Regions from separate parts of the Geobacillus sp. TFV-3 genome, predicted to be linked through region 3. Evidence: riboswitches for the same ligand, from Rfam matches in the RefSeq annotation. Region 3 holds a riboswitch; each other region holds the start of a gene.

Region 1 (4,884 bases), 1.9 Mb from region 3:
TTCCGAAAGAAGTCTCCCGCCTCAAGGAACGTGAAGGGCACAGCCCAGTGAGTAGGCGGGAGATGAATTTCGGTTGCCAATCGCCAACGAATATGATAGTCTATGGTTAGAACGGACACCTTCGGAATGAAGGGAAGCGTAAAGGGTTCTTGTGTGTGGCTTACCGTTCAGCAAACACGCACAAGTCGCTTGAAGCCTCCACCTCTAAGCGAAGTGTAGGTGGCGGGTAGTTCACCAAAGGATTCAGTGTCGGAGTCCAAAGCAAAGGAAAGAACAGAAAAAACGGCCGGACAGGGAACGGCTCCCTGTCCGGCCGGGTTCTTGTTAAACGAGCGGTCCGCCGAGTTTTTCAATGGACGGATCGATGTGGGCGAATTTTTGGAAGTTGGCGCGGAACTTTTGCGCCAGCTCTTTCGCTTTTTGTTCGTACGCCTGTTTGTCGGCCCATGTGTTTTGCGGCTGAAGGACGTCATCGGGCACGCCCGGGACGTGCGCCGGGATGGCGAGGCCGAAAATCGGGTCTTGCACCGTCTCGACGTTGTCGAGCTCCCCTTCGACGGCGGCTTGCACCATCGCGCGGGTGTAGGCGAGCTTCATGCGGCTGCCGACGCCGTACGGCCCCCCGGTCCAGCCGGTGTTGACCAAAAAGACGCGGACGTTGTGTTCGGCGATTTTTTGCCCGAGCATTTCCGCGTATTCGACGGCCGGGCGCGGCAAAAACGGCGCGCCAAAGCATGTCGAGAACGTCGCTTCCGGTTCAGTGACGCCGCGTTCGGTGCCGGCGAGCTTGCTTGTGTAGCCGCTCAAGAAATGGTACATCGCCTGTTCACGCGTCAGCTTGCTGATCGGCGGCAGGACGCCGAACGCATCGGCCGTCAAAAACACGATCGTGGACGGATGGCCGGCGACGCTCGGATCGATGATGTTTTGGATCGCTTGAAGCGGGTAGGCGGCGCGCGTGTTTTCCGTCAGCGTGCCGTCGTCGTAATTCGGCACGCGCGTCGCGTCATCGAGGATGACGTTTTCGAGCACCGCGCCGAAGCCGATGGCGTCAAAAATTTGCGGCTCTTTTTCACGCGATAGATGGATGCATTTTGCATAGCAGCCGCCTTCGATGTTGAAAATGCCTCGGCTTGACCAGCCGTGTTCGTCATCGCCGATCAAGCGGCGGTTCGGGTCGGTCGAAAGCGTCGTTTTTCCCGTTCCCGACAAGCCGAAAAAGAGGGCGACGTCGCCTTCCTGGCCGACGTTGGCCGAGCAGTGCATCGGCAGGATGCCTTGTTCCGGCAGCAAATAGTTCATCACCGAGAAAATCGATTTTTTCATTTCTCCGGCATATTCGGTGCCGCCGATCAACACGGTGCGCCGTTCAAACGAGATGATGATGAACGCTTCCGAGCGCGTGCCGTCCACATTCGGGTCGGCTTTAAAGTTCGGCGCGCAAATGACCGTAAATTGCGGCTCATGCGCGGCGAGCTCCTCGGCGCTCGGGCGGATGAACAGCTGATGGACGAACAAGTTGTGCCAAGCGAATTCGTTGACGACTTGAATCGGCAGCCGATATTTCGGATCGGCGCCGGCAAAGCCTTTAAACACGAACAGCTCATCTTTCTTCATTAAATAATCGAGCACTTTGTCGTACAGTTTATCAAACGTCTCCGGAGACATCGGTTGGTTGACCGCTCCCCAGTCGATCGTTTGCTTCGTTGATGGTTCTTCGACGATGTATTTGTCTTTCGGCGACCGTCCGGTGTACTTGCCGGTTGTCACCGCGACCGCCCCGGTGTGGGTCAGCCGTCCTTCATTCCGCTGCAGCACTTTCTCGACGAGCTCGGCGACGGACAGTTGATGGCGAACGTACGGTTTTTGCAGCAATACATCAAGCTTATTTGTCATGTTTGCGATCCCCATATTCAAAACCTGCCTTCTTTTTATAATCACTCTTGAAAATAGTATAACACATTTTTATTAATAGTCCATACTAATTGTGTGGGTTTTTCAAACTTTATTTTTCCCCATTTCCTTAGAGGGATGGTGAAAAACGACCGATTTCGCCGAACCCGTTGCTTTCGGATGAAAGAGAAGCGTTGATTTTACAGGACTTCTCAATTTGAGAAGGGAGTCCGTTTTCCGCGACTTTTCACTAAATCACCAGCCTTTTAGAGGACTGGTGATTTAACTGAAAATGCCGCTCTCCAGCGATGTTTTTCAAATTGAGAAATCCTGCAAAGCCGGTCCTTCATTTTCACGGAGAACCACTGATTGGAGAAGAACAGTGGTTTCTTCACCAGCCTTTTAGAGGAAAGAATTTTCGCGGCTGGAAATGATAAAAAATGAATTTTGATAGTTGACTTTGCCGATTCCATTGCGATATGATAAGTCATTGAACGGATACTCTTATCCCGAGCCGGTGGAGGGACAGGCCCGATGAAACCCAGCAACCGTCACAACTTTACATGTGTGAAATGGTGCTAACCTGTGGCAAGGCGCAGTCCTTGAACGATAAGAGTGAAAGGAAGCAATACGATTGCCATGACCTTTCCTCAGCCGTTACAGGAAAGGTTTTTTATATTGCGAAGGGAAAAAGGGAAATGAGTTCCGTGTCGCCACATTATGCCAAGAGGAGGAAACAAACCGAATGTCAGCCAAACGCCGCTTGTTTACTTCAGAGTCTGTGACGGAAGGACATCCGGATAAAATTTGCGACCAAATTTCTGATGCGATTTTGGATGCCATTTTGGAAAAAGACCCGAACGCCCGCGTCGCCTGCGAAACGAGCGTCACGACGGGACTTGTGCTCGTCAGCGGGGAAATCACGACATCAACGTACGTGGACATTCCGCGCATCGTCCGCGATACGGTCCGGGAGATCGGCTACACGCGCGCCAAATACGGGTTTGACGCCGATACGTGCGCGGTGTTGACGTCGATTGACGAACAATCGCCGGACATTGCGATGGGGGTTGACCGAGCGCTCGAGGCGCGTGAAGGCCAAATGACTGACGAGGAAATTGAAGCGATCGGCGCCGGCGACCAAGGGCTCATGTTTGGTTTTGCCTGCAATGAGACGGAAGAATTGATGCCGTTGCCGATTTCGCTTGCGCACCGCTTGGCGCGCCGCTTGGCGGAAGTGCGCAAAACGGACGTCCTGCCGTACTTGCGGCCGGACGGGAAAACGCAAGTGACGATTGAATACGATGAAAACGGCAAACCGGTGCGCGTCGATACGATCGTCGTTTCCGCGCAGCACCATCCGGAAATTACGCAGGATCAAATCCAACGCGACATTAAGGAGCATGTCATCAAGCCGGTCGTGCCGGCGGAACTGCTGGATGAGAACACGAACTATTTCATCAACCCGACAGGGCGGTTTGTCATCGGCGGTCCGCAAGGGGATGCCGGATTGACGGGGCGGAAAATCATTGTCGATACGTACGGCGGCTACGCCCGCCACGGCGGCGGCGCGTTCTCGGGCAAAGATCCGACGAAAGTCGACCGTTCGGCGGCGTATGCGGCCCGCTATGTCGCGAAAAACATCGTTGCGGCAGGATTGGCCGATAAATGCGAAGTGCAGCTCGCCTACGCGATTGGCGTTGCCCGCCCGGTCTCGATTTCGATCGATACGTTCGGCACGGGCAAAGTGTCGGAAGACATTTTGGTTGAAGTCGTGCGCAACAACTTCGATCTCCGCCCGGCGGGCATCATCAAAATGCTCGACTTGCGCCGCCCGATTTACAAACAGACGGCCGCTTACGGCCATTTTGGGCGTACGGACATCGACCTGCCGTGGGAGCGCACCGACAAAGCCGCCTTGTTGAAAGAACAAGCGCTGGCGTTGGCGGATAAGTGATGAAAGAAAAAGAGCTGCCTAACCTGATCACGGCAGCTCTTTTTTGTTGGCGCACGATGTCCGCTGTTGCTGCAGCGCTTTGTAATACTGCCCTTTCTCGACATATTCGCGGCGGATGCGCTCCATTTCACGGATGTCGTCGTCCGTCAGCTCGCGGACGACTTTCGCCGGCCGGCCGAGGGCGAGCGTGTTGGGCGGAATTTTTTTGCCCGGCGGCACTAAACTGCCGGCGCCGATAAACGCGCCTTCCCCGATTTCCGCGCGGTCCAAAATGATCGAGCCCATGCCGATCAGCGAGTTTTGGCGCACGATGGCGCTGTGCAAAATGACTTGATGGCCGACCGTCACGCCGTCTTCAATGATAAGCGGATTGTTTGGACTTTGATGCAAAATTGAGTTATCTTGAATATTGACCCGGTTGCCGATGATGGTCGGCGCCACGTCGCCGCGAATGACGGTGTTGAACCAAATGCTCGTCTCTTCGCCGATCACGACATCGCCGGTGATCGTCACATAGTCGGCGATAAAGGCGGAGGCGGCAATTTGCGGCGTTTTGCCTTTGTATGGGTAAATCATGGGCGTTCGTTCCTTTCTGTTGCAAAATCGATCGTTCACCATGTATTGTACAACGTTGCGTCCAAATCGCCAACGAAAGCGAGCGCGCCTAATCGGGATGGGTGAAAAACGTTTCTTTTCGCCCGATGAGTGGTTGGGATAGGGGAAGAAAATCCGATTTCACAAAGCTTCTCAACGTGGGAAGAACCGTTGTTGAGCGGCTTTTTCATTCCATGGCCCAACCCTTTTATGGTTTGCCCCGGCCGCATTGATGGCAATACTGGAAGACGAGATCGCAGGCTGTTCAGACGCGAAACGATTTTGGTTGCCGATAAGATGGAAATGCTAGGAGACGAGACCATGGTGTTTGCACCTGAGGTGAGCCGATTGAACATTCCGAAAAACCCCATCGCCTTGATGAAAATGGTGTATCGTGACGTGCTTCCGCTTGTCCACCGCGAGCTTGCCTATTGGCGGCG
Region 2 (4,884 bases), 340 kb from region 3:
AAACTGCGCCATCATCGTGATGCTCGCCGCCGTGCTGGCGCGCTTGAACGGTCGATGAAGCAGCGGAAAAGCAGGTTGACCACGGCGCCCTCGCATTGAGAACCGTTTTGAACGTTGGAGCTTTCTTCGGGCAAGGGGGCGGCTTTTTTGGGACAAATAAAGAAACGGAAGCGAAATGCTCCCGTTATTGATTGGTTTCCGCCGCTGGAATGACGGCGCCGTGGTATTTTTCTTTGATGAAGTCTTGAATTTCTTTCGATTGCAGCACTTCGACAAGCGTTTTGATTTCTTTCCGGTTTTCATCGCCTTTGCGCACCGCAACAATGTTCACATACGGATTATTTTTCGGCGACTCAACGGCGATCGGGTCTTTCGCCGGATCCAAACCGGCATCAAGCGCATAGTTGGCGTTGATCAGCACGGCATCGCCTTCGCCGTTTTTGTAAATTTGCGGAAGCAGCCCAGCGTCGACGTCGGCCTTAAATTTCAAATGTTTCGGGTTTTCCACGATGTCGTTGACCGTCGCTTTCGTTTTATCGACACCCGGTTTCAATTTAATGAGCCCTTTTTCTTGCAGCATCGACAAAATGCGGCCATGGTCGGCGACCGAGTTGCTCATGATGATCGTCGCACCGTCCGGCAGTTCTTCAATGCTTTTGTATTTTTTCGAGTATAAGCCGATCGGCTCGATATGAATGCCCCCGGCGTTGACGAAATCATAGCCGTATTCTTTCTTTTGCGATTCTAAATACGGGATGTGTTGGAAGTAGTTGGCATCTATTTGCTTCTCCGCCAACGCTTTGTTCGGCAAGATGTAATCTTGGAATGTGATGATCTCCAAGTCGATGCCTTTTTTCTTCAAAATCGGTTTCGCTTTTTCCAAAATTTCCGCATGCGGCACGTTTGAGGCGCCGACTTTCAGCTTCACCAAATTGCCGTCTTTGCCGCCTTCCGCGTTGTCGTTCTTGTTGCCGCCGCATGCCGCCAAAGCCAAGACGAGAACGGCCGCGAGCAGAGCGCCAAGCCATTTTTTCATCGAGTTCTTCCTCCTTTATCGTTTATCAATTTTCGAAGTGACAAAGTCACCGATAAACTGAATGACAAAGACAATGATAAGCACCAATACGGTCGCGACAAACGTCACATCGTTATGGTTGCGCTGGAACCCTTCCAAATACGCCAAGTTCCCAAGCCCGCCGGCGCCGATGGCTCCAGCCATCGCTGTGTAGCCGACAAGCGACACCGCCGTGACGGTAATGCCGGAGACAAGCGCCGGCAGCGATTCGGGCAAGAGCACTTTCCAAATGATTGTCCACGTTGAGGCGCCCATCGCTTGGGCTGCTTCGATGACTCCTTTATCAATTTCGCGAAGCGCGATTTCGACCATGCGGGCGTAAAACGGCGCAGCTCCAATGACCAGAGCCGGCAGCGCCGCATTGGCGCCAAGCATCGTCCCGACGAGCCATGTTGTAAACGGAATGAGCAAAATGATCAAAATAATAAACGGAATGGAGCGGAAAATGTTCACAAACGCAGCAATCACTGTATTGACAAACCGGTTTTCCCACAGGTTTCCTTTCGCTGTCAAAAACAACAGCAAGCCAAGAACGATCCCGAGGACGAAGGTGGCCGCCACCGCCACTCCCGTCATATACAGCGTCTCGACCGTCGCCGCCCACATCGTCTCCCATTGCACGTTCGGCAGGAGGTCAGCGAGCATCTTGAATCACCTCCACCGCCACTTGCTGGCGTTGAATATAGTCAAGCACCCGGTCGATTTCATCCTTCGCTCCGTCGAGGTGCACGAACAACACCCCATAGGCGCCTTGATGGGTTTGCGAAATTTTCCCTTGCAAAATGTTGACATCAACAGCAAACTGCCGCACCACTTCGGTGATGAGCGGCTTTCCGGCGGCTGCGCCGACGAACGTCAGCTGGGCGATCAGCCCGTTCGGGTATTGGCCAAACAAATGGGAAATCGCTTCTTCCGTCTCCTCAGGCTCGATCAATTGTTGGACGAACCGCTTCGTAATCGGCTGCTGCGGGTGGCGGAACACATGCAGCACTTCGCCTTGCTCAACGATTCGGCCGCTTTCCATCACGGCGACGCGGTCGCAAATTTTGCGGATGACGTGCATTTCATGGGTGATGAGCACAATCGTCAGCCCAAGACGTTTGTTGATGTCAACGAGCAAGTCTAAAATCGCATCGGTCGTCTGCGGGTCCAACGCCGATGTCGCCTCGTCGCAAAGCAGCACTTTCGGATTGTTCGCCAGCGCGCGGGCAATGCCGACCCGCTGTTTTTGCCCGCCACTCAGCTGCGACGGGTAGGCATCCTCGCGCCCGGAAAGGCCGACAAGCTCGATCAATTCACCCACCCGCTTGTTCCGCTCCTCTTTCGGGACGCCGGCAATTTCAAGCGGAAAGGCAATGTTTTCCCTGACGGTGCGCGACCAAAGCAAGTTGAAATGCTGAAAAATCATTCCGATTTCTTGGCGCGCCTTGCGCAGCTCTCGGCCTTTGATGCGCGCCATATCGCGTCCGGCGACAACCACCCGGCCGCTCGTCGGCTTCTCGAGCCCATTGAGCAATCGAATGAGCGTGCTTTTCCCCGCGCCGCTGTAGCCGATGATGCCGAAAATTTCCCCTTCGCGAATTTCAAGCGACACGTTGTCGACGGCCGTGACCGAACCGTTGGCCGCTTGATAAATTTTCGTCACTTGTTCTAATGCAATCATTGTTTCACCTTCCTTTCTCCCAAGGCAGCAGAGCACAAAAAGAAAACCTTTCTGCCCGCAGAGAACAGAAAGGTATTGTTCACCATTCCGTCTCTTATCTCTCAAAGCAGGCCGCTTTGTGTGAATTGGCACCATTTCAGCGCATGCGCTGACGGTTGCCGGGCTTCATTGGGCACATCCCTCCACCTCTCTTGATAAGAGCGCAACAATCGTCTATTCAATTATTACAAATCTGATTGTATCATCACTTGTCGAACGCTGTCAACAAATTTTTCACCCAACATGCCGATACGGTTTGGCCAAATGGAGGAGCGACTCAAGCAGTAGCAGATGGCGGAAGCTTCCTGACACGTACACTTCTTGCAGCCGCACGAGCTGCTGCAGCTTCAATTCCCCGTTCAACAACGACTCGATCGATGCTTTGGAACCTTTAATCGTCAATGTCTTCCGTTCATCGTGTTCCCTCTCCGCCGCAGCAGGCTCTTTGCCAACCATCAACAGCACGGTTTCATCCCCGCTTTCAAAGCGAACGCACAGCTGTTCATCCGGCAAAATCGGCAACAAATGGCGCAACCCTTGCATCCGTTCCACGAATTGCCCGACCAATTCGCGCATTTCCATGGACATCCCCCTCCTCCATTCCTTATATTTCTTTCACTTCCATTCTGAAGAGGGGAAATCCTTTACAAAAATCTCGACAACCCGTTGACGAATGAGCGCCGTTTTTGTCATTTCCCAAGAAATGTGTCAAACAGCGTCAAAAAAAGGCGAATCACTCGTCCGGCAAGCAGGCTTGAATCACTTCATACAAATACGGAACGGAGTGAAAGGCATACCACTTGCCCGCGATCGTTCCATCCCTAAAAAGAAGCAGGCACGGAACGCTTTCGATTTTCCACGCAGCCGCCTGCTCAGGAATATAGTTGATGTCCGTTTCATAAAACGGCAGCGCCGGAAACAACTGCTCCACCACCGTGAGCATCCGCCGCGCCAGCTGGCACGTGCCGCACAGCGGGGTATACAAGTAAAGGGCCAGAAGCGGCTCTCCTTCCACCACTCGTTTGACATCGTTTCGATCGATCGCTTTCACTCGCCTCTCCCTCTCATCAGCCATTCGATGCGGACGTCGAAATCGGCGCGCAGCAGCACTTGCGCCAAGTGCCAAATCGGAGCGGCCGCGACTTCACGGTACGCCCGGTCAATGTAAAGATGCTCCGCTTCTGGAAGCATGCGGCGAAACTGCCGGCGCAATTTTTCTCCCGCCTCATCGGCATCCGCCAGCAAGTACACATCATATCCTTCCAGCTCATCAGCCCATTCTTCCAAACGCGCGTCACTGATCGTGCCGTTCGTGCAAAGGATGACGACAGGCTCATTCAGGACAGCCGCCACTTTTTGCTTGTCCGATCGCCCTTCCACAATGATCACTTTTTCCACGCGTCGCATGTCCGACCCACCTAACTTCGAAAGGAGATACGATATTGTATGCCCCGCGCCGGCGAAAGGTGGAAAAAGAAAAGCAACGGCATCGCACCGTTGCCTTTCAACACCAGCCCGCTTCCCCGTCGCAGTCGACATATTTTTGGTCCGGTTCAACGGTAGCGGTCACCTGTTTGAAAATTCGCCCGTTTTGTTCGATATATCCATGTTTCAACGGGACGGCCGCCGGAAGCGGAAGGCGCCCGATGAGCTCTCCTTCCTCGTACAAGTCCAGCGAGCGGCCGTTCAGTTTGCCGATGATCCGGTCCGTGACATCCATGTGCTTCGTTTGCAACACCACAGCGAGCACCCCTTTTTCATCAAAATTCCGGTATGTATAGAGTGCCCGAATGGAAGCGAAGATTGCAGGAACGTTTATCCTTCGTTGATCATCGCTTCGTACTGCTCAGCCGTCAACAAGTGGTCCATTTCGCTCAAATCGTTCGGTTTGACGACGATCATCCACGCTTTGTCATAGGGCGATTCGTTCACGTACTCCGGATGGTCGTTCAACGCCTCATTCACTTCAACGACCGTGCCGCTGATCGGCGCATACAATTCGGAGACCGTTTTCACCGATTCAACGCTGCCGAACGGCTCGTTGGCCGCAACCTCTGCGCCCACTTCCGGCAGCTCGACAAAGACGATGTCGCCAAGCTCCGATTGG
Region 3 (4,884 bases):
GATTTCAATACGATTGCCAATATGCTGAACAATAAAAAATAAGCAAAAGGGAGCTTGCGCGCGCAGCTCCCTTTTGCTCTGCTTGGCTCAGGGGAGCGAAATGATGTTCAATGCCTCCAAGCCTCGGATCAGTGTAGACGAGGCTGTTCTAATGGCCATCATTCGAGCGATTTCACCATCGTGACATGCGGGATGCCAGCATCCATAAAGACGCCGGAGACGGTCGTGTAGCCGAGCTTTTTGTAAAACGGTTCCGCGTGCGTCTGGGCGTTCAGTTTCGCCGTTTTCGCCCCTTTTGTTTTTGCCAGCTGTTCGATCGCTTCCATCACCATCCGTCCGGCGCCGCGGCCGCGGTGGGACGGCAGGACGCAAATGCGCTCGATTTTGCCGACGCCTTCGTCAATGAAGCGAAGCCGGCCAGCGCCGACCGGCGCTTCGCCGTCATACAGGACGAGATGGAACGAGTCGTGCTCGAATGCGTCGACTTCCTCTTCTTCGGGGACGTTTTGTTCTTCAATGAACACGAGCCGGCGGACGCGCAGGGCGTCTGCATACAAGGCGAGGTCGTTTGTCGTTCCAATCGCGACGTTCATGTCAGATTGTTTCCTTTCCTCCAACAACAAACGTTTCATACACGGTCCACGAACCGTCCTCAAGCTGGTAAAGGAGATGGAAGCGGTCGACGGTCTCCTCGAAGTGCACCTCTTGCAGCTTCAGCTGGCTGTAGACGTCTGCATATTCCGCTCCCGGCAAATCGCGGCCGATCGTAATGTGAGGCACGAACACAAACTCCGGCTTTCCGGCAAACAAACCGCTGTGCAGTTGTTCATGAAGGCGCTCGAGCACGTCGTTTGGCTCCACTTTCAAATAAATGATGTTGCTTGTCGGATAAAACGAGCTGAATTTCGTCACTTTGATTGGAATGGGAGGCGTTTCTGCCGCAATCCGGCGCAGCTCTTTCGTCATTTCCTTCAGCTGCTCCTCACCCGCTTCAAACGGATATTTCAGCGTAATGTGCGGCGGAATGAGGGCGTAATGGCTGTCGTACCGTTTCCGGTACGAGTTGGCAAAATCTTGAATTTGTTTTGGCGGAAAGATCACGATGCCGTACTTCATTTTGGTTTCCCTCCTTGAACCAGTTTGTTTTCCATGCGCAAACGGCGCACGGAAAGGATGCAGCGGCTCGATATCCTCGAAGCCGTTCTGTTTTGGCCTATAACGATAAAACAGCGGCTACCGCCCGCGGCACATCCGGCTGCCAATACGTCCACGCATGGTCGCCTTCGAACTCATGGTACGTATAAGCAAACCGTTTTTCCATAAACAAGTCCCGCGCCATTCGATTCGGGGTGATAAAATCGCGCACATGACCGTCCGTCGTTTTCACCGCTGTTTCCTCCGTGCCGACAGAATGGTAAAACGAAAGGAGCGATGGATCGCGAAATGAGCCGATGCGCGCCAATACCGAGTCATCGATATAGGGGGACTGCATGGCGATTTTCCCAAATGTATGTGGATACAACAACCCGGCTAGAAGCGACACGGTTCCGCCGAGCGAATCGCCGATCAGCGCCCGGCCTTTGCCCATTTGATACGTCGGCAGTTCGCGGTCCAAAAACGGGACGAGTTCATGGGCTAAAAAACGAATGTATGCTTCGAGCTTTCGGCCTTGTGGGTGGTATTTCTCGTAGCGGTCGTTGACGTTCCGATACGGGATGCCGACGACGATCGTCCGGTCGATTGTTCCTTCTTCCATCAGCGTTTCGATGACCGTTTTTATTTTTCCATACATAAAATAATCTTTGCCGTCTTGCGCGATTAGTAAAGAATATTTGTAAAGCGGCGAAAAATTGCTTGGCAAGTAGACGAGCAGTTCGATTTCTTCTTGAAGCTCTCCGCTGTACAGCTTGTAGTCGCGCATGATTCCTGTTGCTGTCGCCATGACCATCCTCCATGAAAGCGTAAGTTCATCTGTTATTGTAACATATTTGCACCAAAAGATGTTAATGAACGGCTCGAATTTTTTGTGAATTTGCCGAATGGTGCCATTGATAAAAAAATGACTTGCAAAAACAGGGGGAATGCGCTACATTTTTTATTAAATTAGAAAAATTGAATACGCGTCTCATTCTTATCAAGAGAAGCGGAGGGAACTGGCCCAATGAAGCTTCAGCAACCAGCCGCCCGGCGGCCAGGTGCTAAATCCAGCGAATTGAGCATTCAATTCGGCAGATAAGAAGAAGCATGACCATGTGTATGGAAAAGTCTTCTTCTTAGAAGACTTTTTTTATTTATTCAAGCGGCCGCTCCGATGAACCGCGTGGCGGTCTAGGACCGAGGCGCTCGGCCGCTGCCCGAGAGACAGCGGCGCTTCGTTTTGCGCCAAGCGGTCGGCCGTTGACCCATGATGGAATTTTCAGCAGAAGGAGAGAGATGAGATGGAGAAACTGGAGACGTTGTTAGCGCAAATCGGCAACCGGAGCGAAACGGCGACGGGGACGGTCAACCCGCCTGTTTATTTTTCCACCGCTTACCGCCATGCCGGCATCGGAGAGTCGACCGGATTTGACTACATCCGCACCGGCAACCCGACGCGCAAAATCGTCGAAGAAGCGATCGCAAAGCTTGAAGGCGGCGACCAAGGCTATGCGTTCAGCTCCGGCATGGCCGCCATTCAGACAGTGCTCGCCTTGTTTGAGAGCGGAGATGAGTTTCTCGTATCGGCCGACCTGTACGGCGGCACGTACCGCTTGTTTGAGCGCGGCTGGCGCAAGTACGGTCTTGGGTTCCATTACGTCGATTTTACCGATCTTGCTGCTGTAGAGGAAAAAATTACGGAAAAAACAAAAGCCATCTTTTTGGAAACACCGACAAATCCACTCATGCACGAGACGGATATCTCTGCGGTCGCCGAGCTCGCCAAGCGGCACGGGCTTTTGTTGATCGTTGACAACACGTTTTATACACCGGTGCTTCAACGCCCGATCGAACAGGGCGCCGATATTGTCCTCCACAGCGCGACGAAATATTTAGGCGGCCATAACGACGTCTTGGCCGGCCTTGTTGTCGCCAAGGGCGAGGAGCTCTGTCAACGCCTGGCCGAGTATCAGAACGCCATCGGCGCTGTTTTGTCGCCGTTTGATTCGTGGTTGCTGATCCGCGGGATGAAAACGCTGGCCCTAAGGATGCGCCAACACGAAGAAAACGCCAAGCGCATCAGCGCCTTTTTGCGCGAACATGAAGATGTCACCGATGTGTTGTATCCGGGAAGAGGCGGGATGCTGTCGTTCCGGATTGCTGATGAGAAGTGGGTGAACGGGTTTTTAAAAAGCTTGCGCCTCATTACGTTCGCGGAAAGCTTGGGCGGAGTCGAAAGCTTCATCACGTACCCGGCGACGCAGACGCATGCCGACATTCCAGAAGAAATTCGCATCCAAAACGGCGTCTGCAACCGTCTGCTTCGCTTCTCCATCGGCATCGAGCACGCCGACGACTTGATCGCCGATTTGGCGCAGGCATTGAAAAACATGAAAGAGGTGTGAGCGATGGAACGGGAATGGTCGTTTTCGACGAAACTGCTCCATAACGAATGGAAATTCGATCGCCGTACAGGGGCGGTGAGCGTGGCGATCCAGCACGCCTCCACGTTCCATCAGTTCGATTTCGACTCGTTCGGCAAATACGACTACAGCCGCTCCGGCAACCCGACGCGCGAGGCGCTCGAGGAAACGATCGCGGCGTTAGAAGGCGGCGTGCGCGGATTCGCCTTCGCTTCTGGCATGGCCGCCATTTCGACGGCGTTTTTGCTCTTGTCCCGAGGCGACCACGTTCTCGTGACGGAAGACGTCTACGGCGGCACGTACCGGATGATCACCGAAGTATTGAGCCGCTTTGGCATTGAATATACGTTTGTCGATATGACCGATTTGCGCGCCGTCGCCGAAACCATCCGACCGAACACGAAAGTCATTTACATGGAAACGCCGTCCAATCCGCTCTTAAAAGTGACCGACATTCAAGGCGTCGTCAAGCTGGCGAAAGCGCACGGCTGTTTGACGTTCTTGGATAATACGTTCATGACGCCGGCGATGCAGCGGCCGCTTGATCTTGGCGTTGATGTCGTCCTCCACAGCGCCACGAAATTTTTAGCCGGCCATAGCGACGTCGTCGCCGGGCTGGCGGTGGTGAAAGATGAAGAATTGGGAAAAGAGCTGTACAAACTGCAAAACGCCTTTGGCGCCGTCCTCGGCGTCCAAGATGCGTGGCTTGTGCTGCGGGGGATCAAAACGCTCCATGTCCGCTTGAAGCAGTCATCCGAATCGGCCATGGCCATCGCCGACTATTTGGCGCGCCACCCGAAAGTGGAAGACGTGTATTATCCGGGACTGAAGAACCATCCAGGCCATGACATTCAACGCAGCCAAGCGGCTGGGTTTGGCGCTGTGTTGTCGTTCCGACTCGCCGATGAAGAAGCGGCCCGGACGTTCGTCCGAAACGTCGGCCTGCCCGTGTTCGCCGTCAGCCTTGGGGCGGTCGAGTCGATTTTATCGTACCCAGCGAAAATGTCGCATGCGGCGATGCCAAAAGACGAGCGGCTCCGCCGCGGCATTACCGACGGACTGCTGCGGCTGAGCGTCGGGCTTGAGGATGTGAACGATTTGATCGCCGATTTTGAGCGGGCGTTGTCGTTTGTGAAAGAACAGCGGTCCGTCCCATCCACCTAGCAAGGCGTCACACGGTATGCCCCTTGCGACGGGGGCGTACCGTTTGCACTGTGTGAACGGAAGAAAGACGCAGCCCGAATAATGCTTCGTGCTAGAAAGAAGGTTTGGACAGTGCTGATTAGGAGACAGCTGTGGACGAAGGCAAAAGTTGTTGTTCTAC

Evidence for each region. Region 3 has a riboswitch for S-adenosylmethionine ahead of BJQ97_RS12815 (methionine biosynthesis PLP-dependent protein). Riboswitches for the same ligand answer to the same signal wherever they lie in the genome.
Region 1: another riboswitch for S-adenosylmethionine. It lies ahead of metK (methionine adenosyltransferase); the one in region 3 lies ahead of BJQ97_RS12815 (methionine biosynthesis PLP-dependent protein).
Region 2: another riboswitch for S-adenosylmethionine. It lies ahead of BJQ97_RS14760 (methionine ABC transporter ATP-binding protein); the one in region 3 lies ahead of BJQ97_RS12815 (methionine biosynthesis PLP-dependent protein).

The regions. Positions count from the first base shown of each region.
Region 1 is NZ_MPSP01000001.1:682,383-687,266, forward strand. It holds gene pckA (phosphoenolpyruvate carboxykinase (ATP)) at 325-1,911, opposite strand; SAM riboswitch class I at 2,395-2,509, shown strand; gene metK (methionine adenosyltransferase) at 2,639-3,850, shown strand; gene BJQ97_RS03485 (gamma carbonic anhydrase) at 3,878-4,426, opposite strand; gene BJQ97_RS03490 (tetraprenyl-beta-curcumene synthase family protein) at 4,766-4,884, shown strand, end outside.
Region 2 is NZ_MPSP01000001.1:2,891,834-2,896,717, forward strand. It holds gene BJQ97_RS14745 (hypothetical protein) at 1-58, shown strand, start outside; gene BJQ97_RS14750 (MetQ/NlpA family ABC transporter substrate-binding protein) at 185-1,036, opposite strand; gene BJQ97_RS14755 (methionine ABC transporter permease) at 1,052-1,720, opposite strand; gene BJQ97_RS14760 (methionine ABC transporter ATP-binding protein) at 1,710-2,738, opposite strand; SAM riboswitch class I at 2,830-2,939, opposite strand; gene BJQ97_RS14765 (sterol-binding protein) at 3,012-3,359, opposite strand; gene BJQ97_RS14770 (thioredoxin family protein) at 3,511-3,828, opposite strand; gene BJQ97_RS14775 (toprim domain-containing protein) at 3,825-4,184, opposite strand; gene BJQ97_RS14780 (YusG family protein) at 4,282-4,518, opposite strand; gene gcvH (glycine cleavage system protein GcvH) at 4,593-4,884, opposite strand, start outside.
Region 3 is NZ_MPSP01000001.1:2,550,128-2,555,011, reverse strand. It holds gene spoVIF (sporulation-specific transcription regulator SpoVIF) at 1-42, shown strand, start outside; gene BJQ97_RS12830 (GNAT family N-acetyltransferase) at 159-593, opposite strand; gene BJQ97_RS12825 (YjcG family protein) at 595-1,116, opposite strand; gene BJQ97_RS12820 (alpha/beta hydrolase) at 1,214-1,942, opposite strand; SAM riboswitch class I at 2,129-2,239, shown strand; gene BJQ97_RS12815 (methionine biosynthesis PLP-dependent protein) at 2,439-3,542, shown strand; gene metC (cystathionine beta-lyase) at 3,546-4,724, shown strand; gene BJQ97_RS12805 (HD-GYP domain-containing protein) at 4,843-4,884, opposite strand, start outside.